DNA from 3 places in the Streptomyces sp. NPDC050842 genome. Region 1 is predicted to be linked to each of the others. Evidence: riboswitches for the same ligand, from Rfam matches in the RefSeq annotation. Region 1 holds a riboswitch; each other region holds the start of a gene.
The links. A riboswitch is a leader RNA that binds a small molecule or an ion and turns the genes downstream of it on or off. The one in region 1 is predicted to bind cyclic di-AMP.
Positions count from the first base shown of each region.

Region 2: it holds a riboswitch for cyclic di-AMP, as region 1 does, so the genes downstream of both, ACIBG6_RS16990 (M23 family metallopeptidase) here and ACIBG6_RS28295 (transglycosylase family protein) in region 1, are expected to answer to the same signal.
Region 3: it holds a riboswitch for cyclic di-AMP, as region 1 does, so the genes downstream of both, ACIBG6_RS26750 (M23 family metallopeptidase) here and ACIBG6_RS28295 (transglycosylase family protein) in region 1, are expected to answer to the same signal.

Region 1 is NZ_JBITGA010000009.1:66,251-73,849, forward strand. It holds gene ACIBG6_RS28275 (exopolyphosphatase) at 1-72, opposite strand, end outside; gene ACIBG6_RS28280 (DUF501 domain-containing protein) at 69-608, opposite strand; gene ACIBG6_RS28285 (septum formation initiator family protein) at 649-1,119, opposite strand; gene eno (phosphopyruvate hydratase) at 1,230-2,516, opposite strand; gene ACIBG6_RS28295 (transglycosylase family protein) at 2,841-3,590, opposite strand; cyclic di-AMP (ydaO/yuaA leader) riboswitch at 3,594-3,807, opposite strand; gene ACIBG6_RS28300 (transglycosylase family protein) at 4,022-5,110, opposite strand; gene ACIBG6_RS28305 (cytochrome P450) at 5,296-6,588, opposite strand; gene ACIBG6_RS28310 (globin domain-containing protein) at 6,635-7,599, shown strand, end outside.
Region 2 is NZ_JBITGA010000005.1:20,736-28,334, reverse strand. It holds gene ACIBG6_RS17015 (MerR family transcriptional regulator) at 1-556, shown strand, start outside; gene ACIBG6_RS17010 (hypothetical protein) at 662-1,045, shown strand; gene ACIBG6_RS17005 (PLP-dependent cysteine synthase family protein) at 1,120-2,160, shown strand; gene ACIBG6_RS17000 (MFS transporter) at 2,157-3,386, shown strand; gene ACIBG6_RS16995 (PP2C family protein-serine/threonine phosphatase) at 3,501-4,769, shown strand; cyclic di-AMP (ydaO/yuaA leader) riboswitch at 4,971-5,118, shown strand; gene ACIBG6_RS16990 (M23 family metallopeptidase) at 5,130-6,350, shown strand; gene ACIBG6_RS16985 (aldo/keto reductase) at 6,417-7,364, shown strand; gene ACIBG6_RS16980 (PrsW family intramembrane metalloprotease) at 7,371-7,599, opposite strand, start outside.
Region 3 is NZ_JBITGA010000008.1:129,214-136,812, forward strand. It holds gene ACIBG6_RS26740 (M16 family metallopeptidase) at 1-375, shown strand, start outside; gene ACIBG6_RS26745 (M16 family metallopeptidase) at 402-1,769, shown strand; cyclic di-AMP (ydaO/yuaA leader) riboswitch at 1,971-2,134, shown strand; gene ACIBG6_RS26750 (M23 family metallopeptidase) at 2,147-2,929, shown strand; gene ACIBG6_RS26755 (GntR family transcriptional regulator) at 3,125-3,808, shown strand; gene ACIBG6_RS26760 (HPr family phosphocarrier protein) at 3,979-4,260, opposite strand; gene ACIBG6_RS26765 (GNAT family N-acetyltransferase) at 4,436-7,456, shown strand; gene ACIBG6_RS26770 (DUF5998 family protein) at 7,495-7,599, shown strand, end outside.

The sequences.
Region 1 (7,599 bases):
CTCGGGGTGGACGTCGGCGACGAGGAGGCGGATCGAGTTCGTCCCGCAGTCGATTCCGGCGACCCGGGTCATTCCGCGGACTTCCCTTCGTCGGTGCACGGGGTGACGCACGGGCCCTTCGCCCACCACTCCGGCAGCATCGCGAGGGCCTCGTCGCCGAACGGGTTGACGCCCGGTCCCGCGGCCAGCGAGTGGCCGACGAGGACGTGCAGGCACTTGACGCGGTCCGGCATGCCGCCGGCGCTCGGGAAGCCCTCCAGGACCTCGATCGCGTCACGGCGGGCGATGTAGTCCTCGTGCGCGGCCCGGTAGGCGGCGGCGAGCTCCGGGTCCGTGGCGAGCCGGGCCTGCATCTCCTTCATGACCCCGTTGGCCTCGAGGGTGCCGATGGCCGAGGCCGCCCGGGGGCAGGTCAGGTAGTACGTCGTCGGGAACGGCGTGCCGTCGGGGAGCCGCGGCGCGGTCTCGACGACGTCCGGATTGCCGCACGGGCAGCGGTGCGCGATGGCGCGCAGGCCGCGGGGCGGCCGACCGAGCTGGAGCTCGAAGGCGGCGATGTCCTTCTCGGTGGGCTCGGTGCGTTCGGTCTGCGGAGGGGGCGTTTCCATGTCTTTTCGGTTGCCTTGCTCGTGTGTCGCGGAGGAGGGGTCAGGGGCGGTCGGCGTGGTCGACGCCGTCCCAGAGGTTGTCGTACCAGGGGCGCTCGGCCGCTCCCTGGTCGGCGCGGGGCCGCTGCTCCGCGTCGGGGTCGTTCACGGTGAAGCCGGTCTCGCCGGGCAGCAGGTAGTGCAGGTGCTCGCGGGCGAGGCGGCGGACGTAGGCCGGGTCCTGGAGGCGGGCCTTCTCGTCCCGCAGTTCCTCGACCCGGCGGGCCGCCTCGGCCGCCCGGCGCTCCTGGTCGGCGATCTCGCCCTGCTGGGAGACGTAGCTCCGCATCGGGTAGGCGAGGGCCACGACGAGAGAGCAGACGACGAGGGCGAGGAAGGCCGCACGGCCGGTGAGCCGGGAGCGGCGGGCCTGACGGCGGGTCTGGGAGCGGTAGACACGGGCGGCGGTCTGCTCGCCGAGCAGCCTGATCCGGGTCGCGGTCGAGAACCGGTCCCGGTCCTTCGCGGCCATGTCGTGTCGCCTCCCCTGTTCATACGTACGTCCCCGCACACGGTACGGGACCGAGTACGGGGACGTACGGAAGCTGCACTACGGAGAGGTGTCAGCCCCTGATCTGCTGGTCAGCCCTTGAAGCGCGGGAAGGCGCTGCGGCCGGCGTAGACCGCGGCGTCGTCGAGGATCTCCTCGATGCGCAGGAGCTGGTTGTACTTGGCGACGCGGTCCGAGCGGGCCGGGGCGCCGGTCTTGATCTGACCGCAGTTCACCGCGACGGCGAGGTCGGCGATGGTGACGTCCTCGGTCTCGCCGGAGCGGTGGGACATCATGCACTTGAAGCCGTTGCGCTGGGCCAGCTCGACGGCGTCCAGGGTCTCGGTCAGCGAGCCGATCTGGTTGACCTTGACCAGGAGGGCGTTCGCGGTGCCCTCCTCGATGCCGCGGGCGAGGCGCTCCGGGTTGGTGACGAAGAGGTCGTCGCCGACGATCTGGACCTTGGTGCCCAGCTTGTCGGTGAGGACCTTCCAGCCCGCCCAGTCGTCCTCGTACAGCGGGTCCTCGATGGAGACCATCGGGTACGCGGAGACGAGCTCCTCGTAGTACTCGGTCATCTCGGCGGCCGTGCGGGACTTGCCCTCGAACTCGTACTTGCCGTCCTTGTAGAACTCGGACGCGGCCACGTCGAGGGCGAGCGCGACGTCGGAGCCCGGGGTGTAGCCGGCCTCCTTGATGGCCTCGACGATGAGGTCGAGGGCGGCGCGGTTCGACTCGAGGTTCGGCGCGAAGCCGCCCTCGTCGCCGAGGCCGGTGGAGAGGCCCTTGCGCTTCAGCACGCCCTTGAGGGTGTGGTAGATCTCGGCACCCCAGCGGAGGGCCTCGGAGAAGGACTCCGCGCCGATCGGGGCGATCATGAACTCCTGGATGTCCACGTTGGAGTCGGCGTGCGACCCACCGTTGAGGATGTTCATCATCGGAACGGGCAGCAGGTGCGCGTTCGGGCCGCCGAGGTAGCGGAAGAGCGGGAGGTCCGAGGCCTCGGACGCGGCGTGCGCGACGGCGAGGGAGACGCCGAGGATGGCGTTGGCGCCGAGCGAGCCCTTGTTCTCGGTGGCGTCGAGGTCGAACATCGCCTGGTCGATCAGGCGCTGCTCGGTGGCGTCGTAGCCGACGAGCTCCGGGCCGATCTGCTCGATGACGGCGAGGACGGCCTTCTCGACACCCTTGCCGAGGTAGCGGTTCGGGTCACCGTCGCGAAGCTCGATGGCCTCGAACGCACCGGTGGAGGCACCGGACGGGACAGCAGCACGACCGGTGCTGCCGTCGTCGAGGCCGACCTCGACCTCGACCGTGGGGTTACCTCGGGAGTCCAGGATTTCCCGGGCTACGACGACGTCGATGGACGGCACGAGCATCTCCTTTTTGGGATGTGACGCTGGATGTGACGCATGGCCGGTGCAGGGTCGCTCGGCCTTGCGACAAGAGCCTAACCGGCTCCGGGGCTCCGGCCGGCCGGACGCCCGCCCCCTGGGACGAAAAAGGACCCGAGGGCATGCATCTCGGGACGAAGGGCCCCAGATCTACTGGACGGTAACCGTCAGGTCGCCCTGAAAGGGGCGCCGGATACACGGAACCCCGGTCCGGCGCGCACGGGGGAGAGTGCGCCGGACCGGGGTGGTCACCGCGGGAGGGTCATAGAGGGGTCGGGCGAGCCGCCGGACTCACCCGAGCCGCCGGGTTCACTTCAGGTGGAGCTGCTGGCCCACGTAGATGAGGTCGGCGTTGTCGACGACGTCCTTGTTCAGCTCGAAGAGCTCGGCCCAGCCGCCCTTGACGCCGTGCGCCTCGGCGATCTTGCTGAGGGTGTCGCCGGCGACGACCTTGTACTCGCCGTCACCCTTCTTGACCACCTTGCCGGTCGGGGTGGTGACCGTCTTCTTGGTGGCGGCCTTCGGGGCGGCCTGCTGCTGCGTGGCCTGCTTCGGGGCCTGGCGCTGCTCGCTGCGGGTGGTCGGCTGCTCGGTCGAGCGCTGCTGCTGCTGCGGCTGCTGCTGGGTCTCCTGCTTCGGCGCGGCCTGCTGCTGCGGCGCGCTCTCGGCGGAGCCGCCGTCGTACGAGGCGCCGGAGAGGCCCACGCCACAGGACGGCCAGGCACCCTTGCCCTGGCCCGCGAGGACCTTCTCGGCGATGGCGATCTGCTGGGACTTCGACGCCTGGTTGGCGGTCGAGGCGTAGGCGGTGCCGCCGTACGCGGCCCAGGTGGAGGCGGAGAACTGCAGGCCGCCGTAGTACCCGTTGCCGGTGTTGATGGACCAGTTGCCGCCGGACTCGCACTGGGCGACGCGGTCCCACTCCGAGGACGTGGCGGCCGAGGCGGTGCCCGCGGTCATCAGCGGGGCGGCGACGGCGACACCGGTGACGCCGACGAGCGTGACGACCTGGGTGGCCTTGGAGGGACGACGGTGTTTGCCCTTGCCGGAAAACAGCATGGAGATTCTCCTCACCGACGCCTACGAGGTGAGCTGTCGGGTTCGGACCAATGAGTTGTCCGGCCGCGTGTCCTAGCACGCGACTTAACCCCTAGCCGATCGTCGGCCGTCTGTCTCAACGGCCGGGGTCGGCACTTACCTTGGGTCCCCCGCTCCTGCCTACGGCGCTTACGCGACGTTCCCATCGGCCGACGGCAGGATTCGGCGTTTCGGTCGACGGGGCCCGCGGTGGCGAGCGGTTACGACCGTAGACACAGACCCACCGGAAGTTCAAAGAGGCGCATTACGGAAATTTCGCCCCTACTTGCCCTCCGGTGGGGGGCGTTTGTGCAGGTGGGAGGTGACGGGAGCAAAGTTCGCGGACGTGACACGCCAGTTGGGGCGAAGAGACCCATGTCTCACTTCCCCAGAACCGGACATATGACCCCGAACTACTCCGCCTTCGCTTCCGAACCGATCGTCAGGTCGAGGCTCTGACCAGGGACGATGAGGTCCGGATCGATGCCCACCGTCCCGCGGTTGGCGTCGTAGAGGGCGTTCCAGCCGCCGGGGAGTTCGTTCTCCTGTGCAATCTCGGACAGGTTGTCACCGGGCCGCACGGTGTACGCGTCCGAAGCGTCCTGACTGTCCGTTGTGTCCGACTTCTTCGCCTCGTCAGTGACGGGTGTGGCGGCAGGGGTTTCCGCCAGCTTGTCCGTGGATGAAGCGTGTCTGCCGGAATCGACAGGAGTGTCCGTCTTGCCGGTTTCCTCCGGAGCTGCGTCGCCCCGGTGCTTGCCGGTGCCGGGCGTGGCCGACGAGGCGTCATCCTTCGGCGCCCCGGGCGATACGGGCGTCAGGGACGCGTCCGGCGCGGCGGGGGTGGTCGGGGTGCCCGGCGTGGCCGGGCCGACCGGAGTGGCCGGGGTGGTCGCCGTGCCCGGCGCGGCCGGGGTGGTGGCCGCCGTCGCCGGCGCGGTCGGACTGACCGGCGCGGTGGGGCTGACGGGGGTGGTGGACGCGGCGGGGGTCTTCGACGCGGTACGGGGCGACTCGGCGCCCTCGGCGCCCTCGGTGGTCGGGGTGGCCGTGGCGGACTCCTCCGCCGACTTCTCGGCGGCGGCGGTCTCCGAGGGCGCGACCGGGACGCCCGCGGTCCGGTTCGATTCCGCCACGGGCCCCGTGGGCGCCTTCGTGGCGGTGGCGGGGCCCGGGTTGACCCCGGTGACCTTGCCGTCGTTCGACAGACCGGCGATGGGCGCGCAGGTGGCCCAGTCGTTGCTGCCACCGGCGAGCGCCGTGTCGGCGATCGCGATCTGCTGGGCGCGGCTGGCCAGGTCGGGGCTGGGCGCGTAGGCGAGGCCGCCGTTCCGCTCCCAGCTGTCCTGGGTGAACTGGAGGCCGCCGTACATGCCGTTGCCGAAGTTGGCACTCCACTGGCCACCGGACTCGCACTCGGCGACCCGGTCCCAGGTCGCCGCGTCGGCGGCGGAGGCGGAGCCACTGGCGAGCAGCGGCAGCGCCAGGGCGGATCCGGTCACTCCCGCGGCGACGACGATGGCGGGGGCCTGACGGGGGCGACGGTGTCTTCCGTTCCCGGAGCGCATACGGAGGGCCTTTCGCGTGACGGCTGAGACTGCCGGGAAACGTAGCGGCATTCGAACGCTCGTCACAAGTCGATGGACCCCCGATCACGTGAAGATCACATTTCTGACGGTCCGTCAACTCATAGGAGGCGTGCGGAAGGGGTGAAATCCACTGGAAGGGTGCGCAATCCCCTCATGATGAGCCCGCCGCGCCACCGCAGTTCGGCCGGGTCGGCCGCAAGTCGCAGGTCCGGCAGGCGCGTCAGGAGCGTGGCCAGCGCGGCCTGCCCCTCCAGGCGGGCGAGCGGCGCCCCCAGGCAGTAGTGGATGCCGTGCCCGTACCCGAGGTGCTGGTTGTCGCGCCGGGAGAGGTCCAGCGTGTCCGGCTCCGCGAACCGCTCCGGGTCCCGGTTGGCGGCGGCGAGGACCACGAGCACCGGGTCGCCCGCCGGGATCTCCTGTCCGCCGACGGTCAGCGCCTGCGTCGCGTACCGCCAGGTCGCCATCTCCACCGGCCCGTCGTACCGCAGCAGCTCCTCGACGCCCGTCTCCAGCAGCCCCGTCTCCCCCGCCGCGATCGAGGCCTGGAGCCGCTCCCGCTGCTCGGGATGGCGCAGCAACTGGTAGACGCCGTTGCCGATGAGGTTCACGGTCGTCTCGAAACCGGCGAAGAGGATGATGAAGGCCATGGCGGCGGCCTCGTTCTCGGTGAGGTGCTCACCGTGGTCGGAGGCCCTGATGAGCCCCGAGATGAGGTCCTCGCCCGGCTCCTCGCGCTTGCGGTGGATCAGCTCCGCGAGATAGCCGCGCATCTTCTTCACCGACCGGGCGACCCCGCCGCGCGGCCCGCCGCCGTGCCGGATCATCATCCCGGCCCAGTCCCGGAAGTCGTCCTGGTCCTCCGGGGGCACGCCGAGCAGGTCGCAGATCGCGTAGATGGGGAGCGGGAACGCGAACTCGTGGATGAGGTCGGCGCTCCCCTTCTCCACGAAGTCGTCCATGAGCCGGTCGGTCAGCTCCTGCACGCGCGGCGCGAACTCCGCGACCCGGCGCGGCGTGAAGGCCTTCGACACGAGCCGCCGCAGCCGGGTGTGGTCCGGCGGGTCGATGTTGAGCAGATGCGTCATCAGCTCGGCCTTGCGCTCGCCCGGGATGCCCGTCTTCCCCTTCGCGTGCGGGGACTCGTCGTGGTGCGCCGGGTTCTTGGAGAGACGCTGGTCGGCGAGGGCCTGCCGGGCGTCCGCGTACCGGGTCACGAGCCAGGCCTCGACCCCGCTGGGCAGTCTGGTGCGGTGCACGGGCGCGTGCTCCCGCAGCCAGGCGTAGGCGGGGTAGGGATCGCTGGCGAACTCCCAGGTGAAGAGCTCGGGGGCGGGGCTGGTACTCACTCCCCGACCGTACAGGGAGGGCTCCGGGTCACAGGCGGGGCGCATGTATGGAGAACCTGTGATCATGAGGTGCCGGACGTGCCCTAGATTCATGTCAGTGGATCCCCAGCAGATCAGAAGCACGTTCGCGATCGTCGAGAGACGGGCCGAGCACGCCGTCACCTTCTTCTACTCGCACCTCTTCTGGAACAACCCGGGAGTGCGCGAGCTCTTCCCCGAGGACATGGTCCCGCAGCGGGACCGGCTCTTCGCCGCGCTGACGCATGTGGTGACCCACCTGGAGGACCCCGCCCTCGCCGCCTATCTGGGGCACCTGGGCCGCGACCACCGCAAGTTCCTCGCCTCGCCCGCGCTGTACGCCGCCGTCGGCGAGAGCCTGATCGGCGCCTTCGCGCACGCCGCCGGGTCCGCGTGGACCATCGAGGCGGAGAAGGCCTGGACGGAGGCGTACGGGCTCGTGGTCGAGCTGATGCAGGCGGGCGCCGACGAGGCCGCCGGGGCAGGCGAGCCCGCCTGGTGGGACGCGGACGTCGTCCGCCACGAGCGGTACGGCGACAGCCTGGCCGTCCTGACCCTGCGGCCCCGGCAGCCCTTCCCCTATGTCCCCGGCCAGTACGTCAGCGTCAGCTCGCTGCGCGTCCCGCGCGTCTGGCGCACCTACTCCGTCGCGAACGCGCCCCGTGACGACGGCACGCTCGACCTCCATGTGAGCCGGATCCCCGGCGGCGCGATGAGCACGGCGCTCGTCGAGGAGACCGGTCCCGGCGAGGTCCTGCGGCTCAGCGCCGCCGGCGGCGGCCTCACGTCACGGACGCCTTCGGGCGGACTCCGCACGTATATATGCGCGGGTACGGGCTGGGCGCCGGTGCGGGCCCTCCTGGAGGAGGCCACCGAGACGGAGCCGGACCTTGAGGGCCGGCTGTTCGTCGTGGCCCGCGCGAAGGACCATCTGTACGGGCGCCCCGACGCCGAGTCCCTGAAGGAACGTCTCCCCGGACTGAACGTCACCTACATCACGGCTGCCCCCGGGCGCCGACGCGACCAGGCGACCGAACG
Region 2 (7,599 bases), on a different contig from region 1:
GCCCGCGATCGCCGAGGTCCTCAAGGGGCAGAGCGATCCGTCCGCCGCGCTGCGCACCCATCTGCTCCTCCTGGAGCAGGAGCGGGAGCGCATCGGCCGGCAGATCGAGGCCGTCCGCACCACTCTCCACAAGACCGAGAAGGGAGAAGAGCTCATGGCAGAGGAAGTCTTCGACGGCTTCGACCACACGCGGTACGAGGAGGAGGTCACCGAGCGCTGGGGCCGCGCGGCGTACGAGAAGGGCGACCGCTGGTGGCGCTCGCTCGACGCCGAAGGGAAGAAGGCGTTCCTGGACGAGCAGGCCGGCATCGCCCGCGACTTCGGGCAGGCGGTGCCGGACGGCCTGGCCGCCGACAGCGACGAGGTGCAGGCGATCACGCGGCGCCAGATCGCGTGGCTGTCGGCCACCACGACCCCGACCAAGGCGTACGTCATCGGCCTCGGCCGCATGTACGTCGACGACCCGCGCTTCACCGTGAACTACGACAAGCACGGTGAGGGCACCGCGCTCCTCGTCCGGGACGCGATGGCGGTCTACGCGGAGCGGAACCTGTAGTCACCGCGCCGGAAGTGCTCGGAAGTAGTCGGAAGTAAACGGTGGCCGAAACCGCGCCCGTCGCTTTGCCGGTGCGCGACACCTCACCGTAGTCTCACGCGCACCATGAGTGACGAGCGTGCGAGTGACGTACGACGGCGGGCGCCCGCCGTCCTCGTCCTGTTCGCGCTCCTCGCCCTCGTGATGAGCGTCTGCCACGGAGCGCACGGGCACGTCCTGCCCGCCTCCGGCACCGCGACCGTCTCCGCCCCCGCGCTGCCGCACGGCTGCGAGCGGTCCGGCGAGGTGTGGTCGTTCGACGCCCACCTGCCCGCGCAGACCGCCGCCTCGCAGCTCGCCGCGCCGTACGTCTCAGCCGGGGTCGTCACCCCGTCCTCGTGCGCGGCGGACCACCGCACCGACCCCCGCGCGCGCTGCGTCCGGGGCAGGGCGGGACCCGGCCCCGAGCCGGGTCGTCTGCTGATCGCCCTCGGAGTGGACCGGAACTGAGCCGGGTCCCGAGCGTGCCCCGCACGCGCGTGACCAGGTTCCCTTCGGCGTACCACCTCAAGGACGTACCTCCCGTGAACAGTCTCCTGTTCGGCAACACCCCGCCCATCGCCGTCCAGACCGTCGGCAACACGCCCGTCCTCTGGACGGACGACGGCTACTGGGCCAAGCTCGAAGGCTTCAACTTCGGCGGCATCAAGGACCGCGCCGCCCTCTACATGGTCGAGCAGGCCCGCCGCCGCGGTGAGCTGCGGCCCGGCGCCCCGATCGTCGAGTCGACGTCCGGGACGCTCGGCCTCGGACTCGCCCTCGCGGGCGTGCTCCACGGCCACTCCGTGCACGTCGTCACCGACCCCGGCCTCGAACCGATCGTCGAGCGGATGCTCGTCGCCCACGGCGCCCGGGTCCACGTCGCCGCCGAGCCCAGCCCGCGGGGCGGCTGGCAGCAGGCCCGGATGGACCTGGTCGCCGAGCTGCTCGGGCGCCTCGACGGGGCCTGGTGGCCCAACCAGTACGGGAACCCCGACAACTGCGACGCGTACGCCGGGCTCGCCGCCGAGCTGTCCGGGCAGCTCGACCGGATCGACGTCCTCGTCTGCGCCGTCGGCACCGGAGGCCACTCGGCCGGGATCTCCCGCGCGCTGCGCGCCGGCGGCAGCCCCGCCCTGGAGCTGGTCGGGGTGGACTCGGTGAACTCCACCGTCTTCGGTCTCCCGGCCGGGGAGCGGCTGATGCGCGGCCTCGGCTCCTCCATCCATCCGGCCAACGTCGACCACGGGGCGTTCGACGAGGTCCACTGGGTGGCTCCCGCGGAGGCGGTACGGGCGGCCCGCCGGCTGGCCTCGCGTCAGTTCGCCACCGGCGGCTGGAGCGTGGGCGCGGTCGCGCTCGTCGCCGGGTGGCTGGCCCGCACCCGGCCGCGCGGGACGCGGATCGCGGCGGTCTTCCCCGACGGGCCGCAGCGGTACTTCGACACGGTCTTCAACGACGAGTTCTGCGCGGCGCACGGGCTCCTCGACGGGCCGGTGCGGGAGGACCCCGTCGCGTACGAGGCGGACACGCCCGTCGACGGCTGGACCCGCAGGGTCCTGGACCGGCGGGGGCTGGGGCGTTGAGCACCACGACCGCGCCTCCCCAGGGAGGCGTCTGGAAGCAGAGCCGCACCTTCGACCCGGCCGTGCGGCTGCTCTTCCTCAACCAGCTCACCATCAACCTCGGCTTCTACATGCTCATGCCGTTCCTGGCCGCGCACCTCGCGGACGGGCTCGGCATGGCGGCCTGGTCGGTCGGCCTCGTCCTCGGCGCCCGCAACCTCTCCCAGCAGGGCATGTTCCTGGTCGGCGGGGCGCTCGCCGACCGGCTCGGCTTCAAGCCGCTCATCGTCGCCGGCTGCGCGCTGCGGACGGTCGGCTTCGGGGCGCTCGCCTTCGCTCAGTCGCTGCCGATGCTGATCGCCGCCTCGCTCGCGACCGGGCTCGCGGGGGCGCTGTTCAACCCGGCGGTCCGGGCCTGCCTCGCGGCGGAGGCGGGGGAGGAGCGGCGGGTGCAGGCCTTCGCGCTGTTCCACGCGTACTACCAGGCCGGCATCCTGCTCGGGCCGCTCGTGGGGGTGGCGCTGACCGGGGTGTCGTTCCGGCTGACGTGCACGGTGGCGGCCGTCCTGTTCGCCGGCCTGACCCTCGTACAGCTCCGGCATCTGCCCGTCCGCGGCGGGGACGCGCCTTCGGCGGGGGAGGACGGGCGGGGGCAGTTCCGTACGGTCCTCTCCCACCGCACGTTCTGGCTCTTCTCCCTCGCCATGACCGGCTCGTACGTGCTGTCGTTCCAGGTCTATCTGGCGCTGCCGCTCGCGGCGGAGGGCACGGGGCTCACGACGGCGCTGTTCGTCGTCTCGGCGCTGGTCGCGCTCGCCGGGCAGCTGCGGATCACGGCCTGGTGCCGGCGCCGCCTCGACCGCGAGCGGTGCCTGGTCCTCGGGCTCGCGCTGATGGGCGGGGCCTTCCTGGTCCCGGCGGCGCTGGGCAGGGGCGTGGCGGGGCTGCTGCTGTGCGCGGCGGTCCTGGCCGTCGCGAACGCCGTGCTCTACCCGTACGAGATGGACACCGTCGTCGCCCTCTCCCGGGGGCGCTGGGTGGCCACCCACTACGGGCTCTACAACACGGTCTGCGGGATCGGGATCACCCTCGGGAACCTGGCGACGGGCGCGCTGCTCGACGTCACGGGGTGGTCGGCGGTGCCGTGGCTGGCGCTGTGCGCGGTGGGTCTGGTGTGCGCGGGGGCGGTCGCCCTCCTCGCCCGCGGCGGACGTCTCGCGGAGCCGCCGGCGCCGGAAGCCCCTTAGGGGGCGTACGCCAGTCGGCCCCACGGGGGTCGCCGCCGGGTGCGGCGGCGGCCACCCTGGGAGGGCGCGGTACGAGAACACCGTGGCCGGTACGGACCGGGCAGGAGAGCACAGGTGGGGCACCCCCGAGGAGCAGCGGGTCGCGGGCGGCGGGGCGGAGAGGGCCGCCCCGGCACGTACGGACGGGCCCGGCGGTTCCTCCGGGCGCTGCCCCCGCTGATCATCGTGGGCGGTGTCGTCTTCGACCTGTCGACGCCGGCCACGTACACGGCCGCGCCGCTCTTCTCCGCCGCCCCGCTGATCGCCGCGCCGTTCTTCTCGACGCTCACGACCCTGCTCACCGGGATCGCCGCCGTCCTCGCCTCCGTCGGGCTGCACGTCTACAACGGCACGGCGACCCAGGTCCCGTCCCTCACCGAGGTCTTCACCGTCGTCACCGTCTCCGCGCTCGCGATGCTGGTCAACCGGGTCGTGCGGCGCAGCGGCGAGCGGCTGGCCTCCGCCCGGGTCATCGCGGAGACCGCGCAGAAGGCGGTGCTGCCGACGCCTGCCGAGCGGATCGGCGGGCTGCAGTGCGCGGCCCGTTACGAGGCGGCCCAGGCGGACGCGTTCATCGGCGGTGACCTGTTCGCCGTGCAGGACACGCCGCACGGGGTGCGGCTCGTCGTCGGGGACGTGCGCGGCAAGGGGATGGAGGCGGTCGAGGCCGTCGCCGTCGTGATCGGGGCGTTCCGGGAGGCGGCCGAGCAGGAGGCGAGTCTGGAGGGGGTGGCGCAGCGGCTGGAACGGGCGCTGGCCCGGGAGGGGACCCGCAGGGACGGGCTCGACGCCTTCGAGGGGTTCACGACGGCCGTCCTGGCGGAGATCCCGCGCGCCGACGGGACGGGCGGGGGCGAGGGCGAGGGTGACGCCGGGAGCGTGCGCGGGGCCGGGAGCGTACGGGTCGTCAACCGCGGCCATCCGCCCCCGCTGTTGCTGTACGCGGACGGGAACCTGGACGTGCTGGATCCGGCGGAGCCGGCGCTGCCGCTCGGCATGGGCGAGCTGGCGGCGTGGCCGGACCGGGCCGAGGAGCGGCCGTACCCGCCGGGCGCGACGCTGCTGTTCTACACGGACGGCCTCTCGGAGGCGCGGAACACGGAGGGCGTCTTCTACGACCCGGCGTCCCGCCTCGCCGGGCGGATCTTCCCGGGACCCGAGGAACTGCTCGACGCCCTCGTGGACGACGTACGGCTCCACACGGGTGGCGGGTCGACGGACGACATGGCGCTGCTCGCGCTGAGCAGGCCCGCGACGGGGCAGCAGGAGCGGCGCCGGACGATGCCGGTGGTGCCGCCGGCGTCACCGGGAGCGCCCCCGATCCGCCCCGGTCACCAGGCGTAGTCGCGGGGTGTCGCTGCGATAACAATTGACATAACGTCAGATCGCGAGTGTTTGGCCGTCTCTTGCTGAAGGGCGGTCAACTCGGGCGATTCCCCACCAATTCAATGAATGATCACCGGGAACAGCTTGGAATCGGACCCCCCTGTCTATTAACGTTCGATAACGCAGCGCGGTCGTCACAACCGTCGCAAGAGACGGCACCGTGCGCACGCGCCGAATCCTGAAAAGGAACCGGGGAACCACTACTTGGGGTGAATCGGGCCCTTCGCACCTTGTGCGACCGCGCCCGTAGGAGACCTTCCTGCTCCGAACCCGTCAGCTAACCCGGTAGGCGAGAAGGAAGGAAAGGAGCGCGCCTTCGTGGCGTCCAACACTCCCGCACCCGAAGCCCCCTTCGATGCCTTCGGTGGTGGTGCGGGTCCTGCCGCTCCGGACACCGAGTGGAACCCCACCGAGGGAACCCTCCGCGCCGAGAGCCGCTCCGGCGGCCGGCACCGGGTCGTCAAGCAGCGCTCCAACTTCGCCCGTTCCTCCACCGTCCTCGGCGTCGGCGTCATCGCGGCCGTCGGTGCGGGCGGCCTCGCCACCGCGCAGGAGAAGCCGCCGGTCGCGATATCGCTCCCGGACCTCCCGGACCTCGCCGACCTGAACCTCCCGGCCGCCGAGGACCTCCCCGGTGTCGGCGAGCTGTTCGCCGACGACGCGGACGACGCCGACCAGCGCATCCAGGACACCATCGACCGGACCGGCGGCAACCCGAACCCGCTCACCGCCGCCACGTACGTCACCCCGGCCGGCGAGAAGGCGGACGGCACCGCCGCGACCGCCCGGACCACCCAGGCCGGTTACACCACGCAGACCGGGACCGCCGAGACCACCGCGACGGCCACCGCCGCCGGCACGGCCGACGCGGGCGAGATCCTGCGCGCCCGCATCCTCCAGCAGGCCGAGCAGCAGCAGGCCTCCGCCGACGCCGCCGAGAAGCTCGCCGCCGAGAAGGCCGCGGCCGAGAAGGCGGCGGCCGAGGCCGCGGCCAAGGCAGAGGCGGCGGAGAAGGCGGCCGCCGAGGCGAAGGCCAAGGCCGAAGCGGAAGCCAAGGCCAAGGCGGAGGCGGAAGCGAAGGCGGAGGCCGAGCGGAAGGCCGCGGAGGCCGAGGCCGAGCGCCTCGCCCAGCTCGCCGCCAGCTACTCGATGCCCCTCTCCTCGTACTCCGTCAGCGCCACCTACATGCAGTCCGGCTCGATGTGGTCCTCCGGCTACCACACCGGTCTCGACTTCGCCGCCCCCACGGGCACCCCGCTCAAGGCCGTCCACAGCGGCACGGTCAAGTCGGCGGGCTGGTCCGGCTCCTACGGCTACCGGGTCGTCCTGGAGCTGGAGGACGGCACCGAGGTCTGGTACGCGCACCTCTCCTCCATGACGGTCGGCGCGGGTCAGACCGTGACCACCGGCGAGACGATCGGCCGCGTCGGCGCCACCGGCAACGTCACCGGCGCCCACCTCCACATGGAGGTCCACACCTCCGGCGGCGACGGCATCGACCCGGCGGCCTGGCTCCGCTCCAAGGGCCTGCCGATCTGATCCCGCCTGCCGATCTGATCCGCCCAGCGCGGAATAGGCCCGGCGGCGCGGAGGGTTGACGAACCCATGACTTCTCTCCGCACGCTGGGCTCTTCCGATCTGCACGTCTTCCCGCTCGCCCTGGGCGGCAACGTCTTCGGCTGGACCGCCGACGAGGCACAGTCCTTCGCCGTCCTCGACGCCTACGCCGCCGCCGGCGGAAACTTCGTCGACACCGCGGACATGTACTCCGCCTGGGCCGAGGGCAACGAGGGCGGCGAGTCCGAGACCGTCATCGGCCGCTGGCTCGCCTCCCGCGGCAACCGCGACGACATCGTCGTCGCCACCAAGGTCGGCGCCCACCCCCGCTTCAAGGGGCTCTCCGCCACCACCATCAAGGCGGGCGTGGAGGAATCGCTGCGCCGCCTCGGCACCGACCGCATCGACCTCTACTACACGCACTTCGACGACGAGTCGGTCCCGGTCGAGGAGATCGTCACCGCCCTCGACCAGCTCGTGAAGGACGGCACGGTGCGGGCCGTCGCCGCCTCCAACATCTCCCCGGAGCGGCTGCGCGCCTCCCTCGACTTCGCGGAGGCCGAGGGCCTCGCCCGGTACGTCGCGCTCCAGCCGCACTACAACCTGGTCTCGCGCGACACCTACGAGGGTCCGCTCCTGGAGACCGTCGAGAGCGCCGGGCTCGCCGCCGTCCCGTACTTCGGGCTCGCCTCCGGTTTCCTCACCGGCAAGTACCGCCCCGGTGCCACCGTCGACAGCGTCCGCGCCTCCGGGGCCGGCGAACACCTGGACACCGAGCGGGGCCGGGCCGTGCTCTCCGCGCTCGACGCGGTCGCCGAGGCCCACGAGGCCGAGCTCGCCACCGTCGCCCTCGCCTGGCTGGCCTCCCGGCCGACCGTCGCCGCGCCGATCGCCTCGGCCCGTACGGTCGAGCAGCTCCCGGCCCTGGTGGCGTCCGCGGACCTCACCCTGACGGAGGCCGACCTGACGCTCCTGACGAAGGCCTCGGCAGTCTGATTCCGCCTAACTGCGGTAGGGGTTGTAGCCGCCGTAGTCCAGATACTGCGGCGGCGCCCACACCCGGCCGGTCGCCCGCGCCGCGTACGTGAGCGCGGGGGAGGCGACCGCCCGGCGCTGCCAGAGGTGGTGCAGGAGCTCCTGCTCCCGCGCCGGGAAATCGGGTCCGGCCGTGCCGCGCCGGGCCCGGTCCCGCAGGAACGCGAGGGTCGTCGCGAAGGACTCGTACTCGCCG
Region 3 (7,599 bases), on a different contig from region 1:
GTCAAGACCTCCGGCGGCGTCGAGGTCCCGCAGATCGAGGCCGCCGTCGACGAGGAGCTCGCCCGCTTCGCCGCCGAGGGCCCGACGCCCGAGGAGATGGAGCGCGCGCAGGCCCAGTTGGAGCGCGAGTGGCTCGACCGGCTCGGCACCGTCGCGGGCCGCGCCGACGAACTGTGCCGGTTCGCCGTGCTGTTCGGCGACCCGCAGCTCGCCCTCACGGCCGTCGACCGGGTCCTCGACATCACCGCCGAGGAGGTGCAGGCGGCCGCCAAGGCCAAGCTGCGCCCCGACAACCGCGCGGTGCTCGTCTACGAGCCGGTGGCCACCGAACAGAGCGAGAGCGACAGCGACGAGGAAGAGGGAGCGGACCAGTGACCGACGCTGCCGTGTCTTTGACGAGCATGGACTTCCACCCGCAGCCCGCGCCGGGCGTCGCCAGGCCCTGGGCGTTCCCGGCCCCGGACCGCGGCTCCCTGGCCAACGGCCTGACCCTGCTGACCAGCCACCGCCCCGGCCAGCAGGTCGTGGCCGTGGAGCTCTTCCTGCCGGCTCCGCTGGACGCCGAGCCGGCCGGTCTCGACGGCGTCGCCACGATCATGGCCCGCGCGCTCTCCGAGGGCACGGACCAGCGTGACGCCGAGGAGTTCGCGGCCGAGCTGGAGCGCTGCGGCGCCACGCTCGACGCGCACGCGGACCACCCGGGCGTGCGGGTCTCCCTCGAGGTGCCCGTCTCCCGGCTGCCCAAGGCGCTCGGGCTGCTCTCCGAGGCGCTGATCGCCCCGGCGTTCTTGGACACCGAGATCGAGCGCCTCGTGCGCAACCGCCTCGACGAGATCCCGCACGAGACGGCCAACCCGGCCCGCCGCGCCGCCAAGCAGCTCTCCAAGGAGCTGTTCCCGGCCGAGGCCCGGATGTCCCGGCCGCGTCAGGGCACCGAGGAGACCGTCGAGGCGATCGACGCCGCCGCGGTCCGCGCCTTCTACGAGGCGTACGTCCGGCCCGCCACGGCCACCGCGGTGGTCGTCGGCGACCTGACCGGCGTCGACCTGGACAAGGTCCTCGCCGAGACCCTGGGCGCCTGGACGGGCGAGCCGGCCGAGCCGCTGCCGATGCCGCCGATCACGGCCGACGACACCGGACGGGTCGTCATCGTGGACCGTCCCGGCGCGGTCCAGACCCAGTTGCTGATCGGCCGGATCGGCGCCGACCGGCACGACAGCGTCTGGGCTGCCCAGGTCCTGGGCACGTACTGCCTCGGTGGCACCCTCACCTCGCGGCTCGACCGCGTCCTGCGTGAGGAGAAGGGCTACACGTACGGCGTGCGGGCCTTCGGGCAGGTGCTCCGCTCCGACGCCGAGGGGAACGGTGCCTCGATGCTCGCCATCAGCGGCTCGATCGACACCCCCAACACCGGCCCGGCACTTGACGACCTGTGGAAGGTGCTGCGGACCCTCGCCGCGGAGGGCCTCACCGACGCCGAGCGCGAGACGGCCGTGCAGAACCTGGTGGGCGTGGCACCGCTCAAGTACGAGACGGCCGCCTCGGTCGCCGGGACGCTCGCCGACCAGGTCGAGCAGCACCTCCCGGACGACTACCAGGCCCAGTTGTACGCGCGGCTCGCCGAGACGGGCACGGTCGAGGCGACCGCGGCCGTCGTCAACGCCTTCCCCGTGGACCGGCTCGTGACCGTGCTCGTGGGCGACGCGGCACAGATCGCGGAGCCGGTGCGCGCGCTCGGCATCGGTGAAGTCACCGTGGTGACCGGCTGATCGCACGCGCCGACCCGGCGACGGAAGGCCTCGACGTCATGATTTCGTCGAGGCCTTCCGCTTTGTCCGTATTGAGGGCAAGGGTGGCTGTCTGCCCTGTGGCATGTCTTACAAACAGGCGTGTCTGTTTGGTGATTGACAGACGATCCCATAGCGTCGGTGCGGCTGTTCGTCAGTTGCACGTGCCGCATTCGCGGCAACGGACAGTCATCGCCGAGTCCCCGTCAGGCGCGAGCCTGGGGAGCCGGGGACCCACACAGTCCCTGGGGTGAATCGGGCGCCTTCGTCACGTACGGAGGGGCTCGTAGGAGACCTTCCTGCTCCGAACCCGTCAGCTAACCCGGTAGGCGAGAAGGAAGGAAAGGATCAGCCCCTACATGGCGTTCACCCGTGCCACCGGGAAGCATCGTGGTCCGAGCCGGATGGCGCGCCGCAGCGTGGGCATCGCCGGCGTCGCGACGCTCGCCACCACCGGCGTCATCGGAACCTTCGCTTCCCCGGCGCTCGCCGCCGACACGGACAACCGCTCCGCCGAGGACACCGGCCTCACGCAGGTGATCACCGAGGACTCGCTCGCGGACCGGATCGACGCCCAGGCCGCCGCCCAGGAGCAAGAGGCCTTCGAGGCCATCGTCAAGGCGAAGGCCCAGGCCGAGGCCCGCGCCGAGGCGAAGCGCAAGGCCGAGGCCCGTGCCAAGGAGGTCCGCGAGGAGCGCGAGCGCGCCGCCCGCGAGGCCGAGCGCCGGCGACTCGCCTCCTTCCAGCTCCCCGTGGCCGGCTCGTACGTGACCACCGGCTACAAGACCGGCGGCTCGCTCTGGTCCTCCGGCAGCCACTCCGGCATCGACTTCCACGCCTCCTACGGCAGCTCGGTCGTCTCCGTCGGCTCCGGCACCGTCGTCGAGGCCGGCTGGGGCGGCGCGTACGGCAACAACATCGTCATCCAGATGAACGACGGCACGTACACCCAGTACGGTCACCTCTCGTCCATCGGGGTCTACGTCGGCCAGACCGTCGAGCCGGGCCAGCAGATAGGCATCTCGGGCTCGTCCGGCAACTCGACCGGCCCGCACCTCCACTTCGAGGCGCGGACGGGCTCCGACTACGGCTCGGACCTGAACCCCATCTCCTACCTCCGCGCCCGCGGCGTCAGCCTCTGACACCTCGCGCATCGCGTCGCAAAAGCCCCGGCTCGTACTGAGCCGGGGCTTTTCGCTGACCGAAACATATCGCTGGATTCCACGGGGGCATCGGAAATTCCGGCCTGCTGCAATAGAGTCGCGGAACAGACGCAGAACGGACGCGGAACATGCGTCGCTCGAATTGTCTCTCGCGGACCAAGGCGGAGGTCGGACATGCGCGTACCCGCGCAATCGGTATGCACGGCGATCCGGGACGACATCGTCTCCGGTGTCTTCGAGCGGGGCGGGCGGCTGACCGAGGAGCAGCTCGCGCGCCGCTACGGGGTCTCCCGTGTCCCGGTCCGTGAGGCCCTGCGCACCCTGGAGTCCGAGGGCTTCGTCGTCACCCGCCGCCATGCCGGCGCCCATGTCGCCGAGCCCACCGAGCAGGAGGCGGCCGATCTGCTCGACATGCGGGCCCTCCTCGAACCGCTGGGCGCCGCCCGCGCCGCGCAGCGGCGCACCGAGGCGCACCTGAAGGTCCTCCGCGGCCTGGTCAGGCTGGGGCAGGAGCGGGCCAGGCGCGGCCAGGGCGAGGATCTGCGCTCGCTCGGGGGCTGGTTCCACGAGACGCTGGCGCAGGCCTCCGGCAGTCCGGCGCTGACCGCGCTGCTCACCCAGCTGCGGCACAAGATCGCCTGGATGTACGCGGTCGACCAGCCCGCCCACCCCGTGGAGGCCTGGTCCGAGCACGGAGCCATCGTGGACGCCGTCGCGCGCGGCGACGCCGAGCGGGCCAGGGCGCTGACGGCGCTGCACGCGGAGCGCTCGTTGGGACTGCACCGGCTCAAAAGGCCGGAGCGCGGTCGTGTGAGGGTTTCGCAACATGTCGTCAACACGGCGAGCGGCCGGAATTAACGCGCGCACCGTATACAAAGAATAGGAATTCGACGGAGCCTGTTTGGGCTGCCCGGAAACACCGGCTCCGGAAATGTGAAAACCGCGACCTCCGGAATTCCGGGTGTCGCGGTTTCGTCGTACGGGGAACGCGTCGTACGGGGGAACGCGTCGTACGGGGGAAAGCGGGGTCAGACGGTCTCGGGGAGCTCGTCGAGACCCTCGGCGACCAGCTTCGCGAGACGGTCGAGCGCGACCTCGGCGCCGTCGGCCTCCGAAGCGAGGACGATCTCCTCGCCGCCCTGCGCGCCCAGGCCGAGCACCGCGAGCATCGAAGCGGCGTTCACGGGGGTGCTGTCGGACTTGGCGATCGTCACCGGAACGCCGGAAGCCGTGGCGGCACGGACGAAGATGGACGCGGGGCGGGCGTGGAGGCCCTCGGCCCAGCCGACGTTGACGCGGCGCTCAGCCATGGTGTTGCCCTTCAAGTCTCAAGCGGGTTGTCTAGACCAGTCTCTCATGTGATGCGCGGTGCTCGTGCCGACCTTCGACCCGGACCGCACCGACTTTCGGTCCTCCTCACCTTGCACGGCACGCACCTGCCGCGCGACCGGTGCCGGTGTCGCACACCGGCCGTAGGCTGGCCCCATGCAGAGCGCGTCGGAGCAGTCGGAAGCGGCGGATCGACCGGCATCACCGGCACCTGCCCCATCGCCGGAGCACGCCTATCCCGATCACTGGGAGGCGGACGTGGTCCTCCGGGACGGCGGCACCGCGCGCATCAGGCCCATCACCGCCGACGACGCCGACCGGCTGGTCAGCTTCTACGAGCAGGTGTCGGACGAGTCCAAGTACTACCGCTTCTTCGCGCCCTACCCGCGGCTCTCCGCGAAGGACGTCCACCGGTTCACCCACCACGACTTCGTCGACCGGGTGGGCCTCGCCGCGACGGTGGGCGGCGAGTTCATCGCCACCGTCCGCTACGACCGCATCGACGACCGCGGCATGCCCGCCTCGGGACCGGCCGACGAGGCCGAGGTCGCCTTCCTCGTCCAGGACGCGCACCAGGGGCGCGGCGTCGCCTCCGCCCTGCTCGAACACATCGCGGCCGTCGCGCGCGAGCGGGACATCCGGCGCTTCGCCGCGGAGGTGCTCCCTGCCAACAACAAGATGATCAAGGTCTTCACGGACGCGGGCTACACCCAGAAGCGGAGCTTCGAGGACGGCTCCGTCCGGCTCCACCTCGACCTCGAACCGACCGTCCGCTCTCTCGCCGTCCAGCGCGCGCGGGAGCAGCGGGCGGAGGCGCGATCCGTCCAGCGGCTCCTCACACCCCGCTCCGTCGCCGTCGTCGGCGCCGGGCGCGCGCCCGGCGGGGTCGGCCGGACCGTCCTCCGCAATCTCCTCGGCGCCGGCTTCACCGGCCGCGTCCACGCGGTGAACGCCGCGCTCACCGACGGTCCGGCGGAGCTCGACGGAGTCCCCGCCCACCGCTCCGTCGCGGCCATCGGCGAGCCCGTGGACCTGGCGATCGTCGCCGTCCCCGCCGAGCGCGTGCCGGAGGTCGTCGCCGACTGCGGCGAGCACGGGGTGCTGGGCCTCGTCGTCCTCTCCGCCGGGTACGCGGAGAGCGGCCCGGCCGGCCGGGAGCGGCAGCGCCAGCTCGTACGGCAGGCCCGCTCGTACGGGATGCGGATCATCGGGCCGAACGCGTTCGGGATCATCAACACCTCCGAGGACGTCCGGCTCAACGCCTCGCTCGCCCCCCACATGCCGGCCGCCGGGCGGATCGGGCTCTTCACCCAGTCCGGCGCGATCGGGATCGCGCTCCTCGCCGGCCTCCACCGGCACGGCGCGGGGCTCTCCTCCTTCATCTCGGCCGGCAACCGCGCCGACGTGTCCGGGAACGACTTCCTCCAGCACTGGTACGACGACCCGGGTACGGACGTCGTCCTCCTCTATCTGGAGTCGATCGGCAACCCCCGGAAGTTCACCCGGCTGGCCCGCCGCACCGCGGCGGTCAAGCCGGTCGTGGTCGTCAAGGGAGCCCGGCACAGCGGCAGCGCGCCGCCCGGCCACCGGGTGCCCGTCACCCGCATCCCGCACGCCACGGTCTCCGCGCTGCTGCGCCAGGCCGGGGTGATCCGCGTCGACACCGTCACCGAACTCGTGGACGCCGGACTGCTCCTCGCCGCCCAGCCGCTGCCCGCCGGGCCCAGGGTCGCGATCCTCGGCAACTCCGAGTCGCTCGGCCTCCTCACGTACGACGCCTGCCTGACCGAGGGACTGCGCCCGCTGCGGCCGCTCGACCTGACGACCGCGGCGGGCCCGGCGGACTTCCGGGACGCGCTGGCCGCGGCGCTCGCGGACGAGACGTCCGACGCGGTCGTGGTGACCGCGATCCCCTGGGTCGGGGAGAACGGCGCCACCGAGTCCGGCGACGGGGAGGTCCTCGCGGCCTCTCTGCGCGAGGCCGTCGCGTCCGTACCCGCCCCGGCGAAGCCCGTCGTCGTCGTCCACGTCGAGATGGGCGGCCTCGCGGAGGCCCTCGCGGTCGCGACGAGCACGAGGCCGGCGCCGACGGGCACGAGGCCGGCGCCGGCTGGGACCCGTACGGCATCGGCTCCGGCCCGCCCCGCGACGGCAGCTGTCACCGGCACCGCCGCCCCGGCCGCCGCCCCGGCCACCGGGGAGACCGCCGACCCGGGCTCCGCCCCGAGCGCCGGTCCTGCCGCCCCCGATCCTGCCGTCGCGTCGACCGCCGACCCGACCCCCGGCCGGCAGGCCACCATCCCCGCCTATCCCGCCGCCGAGCGCGCCGTGCGGGCCCTGGCCGAGGCCGTGCGGTACGGGCAGTGGCGGCGGCAGGCCGCCGAGCCCGGACGGGTGCCCGAGTACGAGGACATCGACGAGCCAGGAGCCGCGGCGCTCATCGAGCGGGTGCTCGGTGACGGCGGCGACGGCGGCGAAACGGACGCGCGGGGTGTGACCCTCGACACCGCGGAGGCGGGGGAGCTGCTCTCGCGGTACGGGATCACCGTCCTGCCCACCCTCCCCGCGCCCACCCCCGACCACGCCGTCGCGGCCGCCCGCCGGCTCGGCTACCCCGTCGCGCTCAAGACGACCGCGCCCCACCTGCGCCACCGCCCCGACCTCGGCGGTGTCCGGCTGGACCTGGCCACCGAGGAGCAGCTCCGTACCGCCTACGCCGAGGTGACCGAGGTCCTCGGCAAGCCCGAGGAGCTCCAGCCCGTCGTCCAGGCGATGGTGCCCCGGGGCGTCGACACCCTCGTCCGCTCCGCCATCGATCCCGCCGTCGGAGCCGTCCTCTCCTTCGGGCTCTCCGGCGCGGCCTCCGAGCTCCTCGGCGACACGGCCCACCGGTTGGTCCCGGCCACCGACCGGGACGCCGCCGAGCTCGTCCGTTCCATCCGCACCGCCCCGCTGCTCTTCGGCTGGCGCGGATCCGCCCCGGTCGACACCCCCGCCCTGGAGGAACTCCTGCTCAGGGTCTCCCGGCTCGTCGACGACCACCCGGAGGTGGTGGCGGTCTCCCTGGAGCCGGTGGTCGTGGCCCCGGGCGGACTCTCCGTCCTCGGAGCCACCGTCCGGCTGGCCCCGCCCCCGCCCCGGACCGACCTCGGCCCACGCCGCCTGCCGAGTTACTGAGGCTCTGAGGGGGCCCAGGGCCCCGTAGGATGGAGTCCATGGCGAAGAGCGGTACGACGACCCAGGGGCTGCGCGCGGCGATCGAGCGCAGCGGCTACTACCCGGCCCTCGTGGCCGAGGCGGTGGAGGCCGCCGTCGGCGGC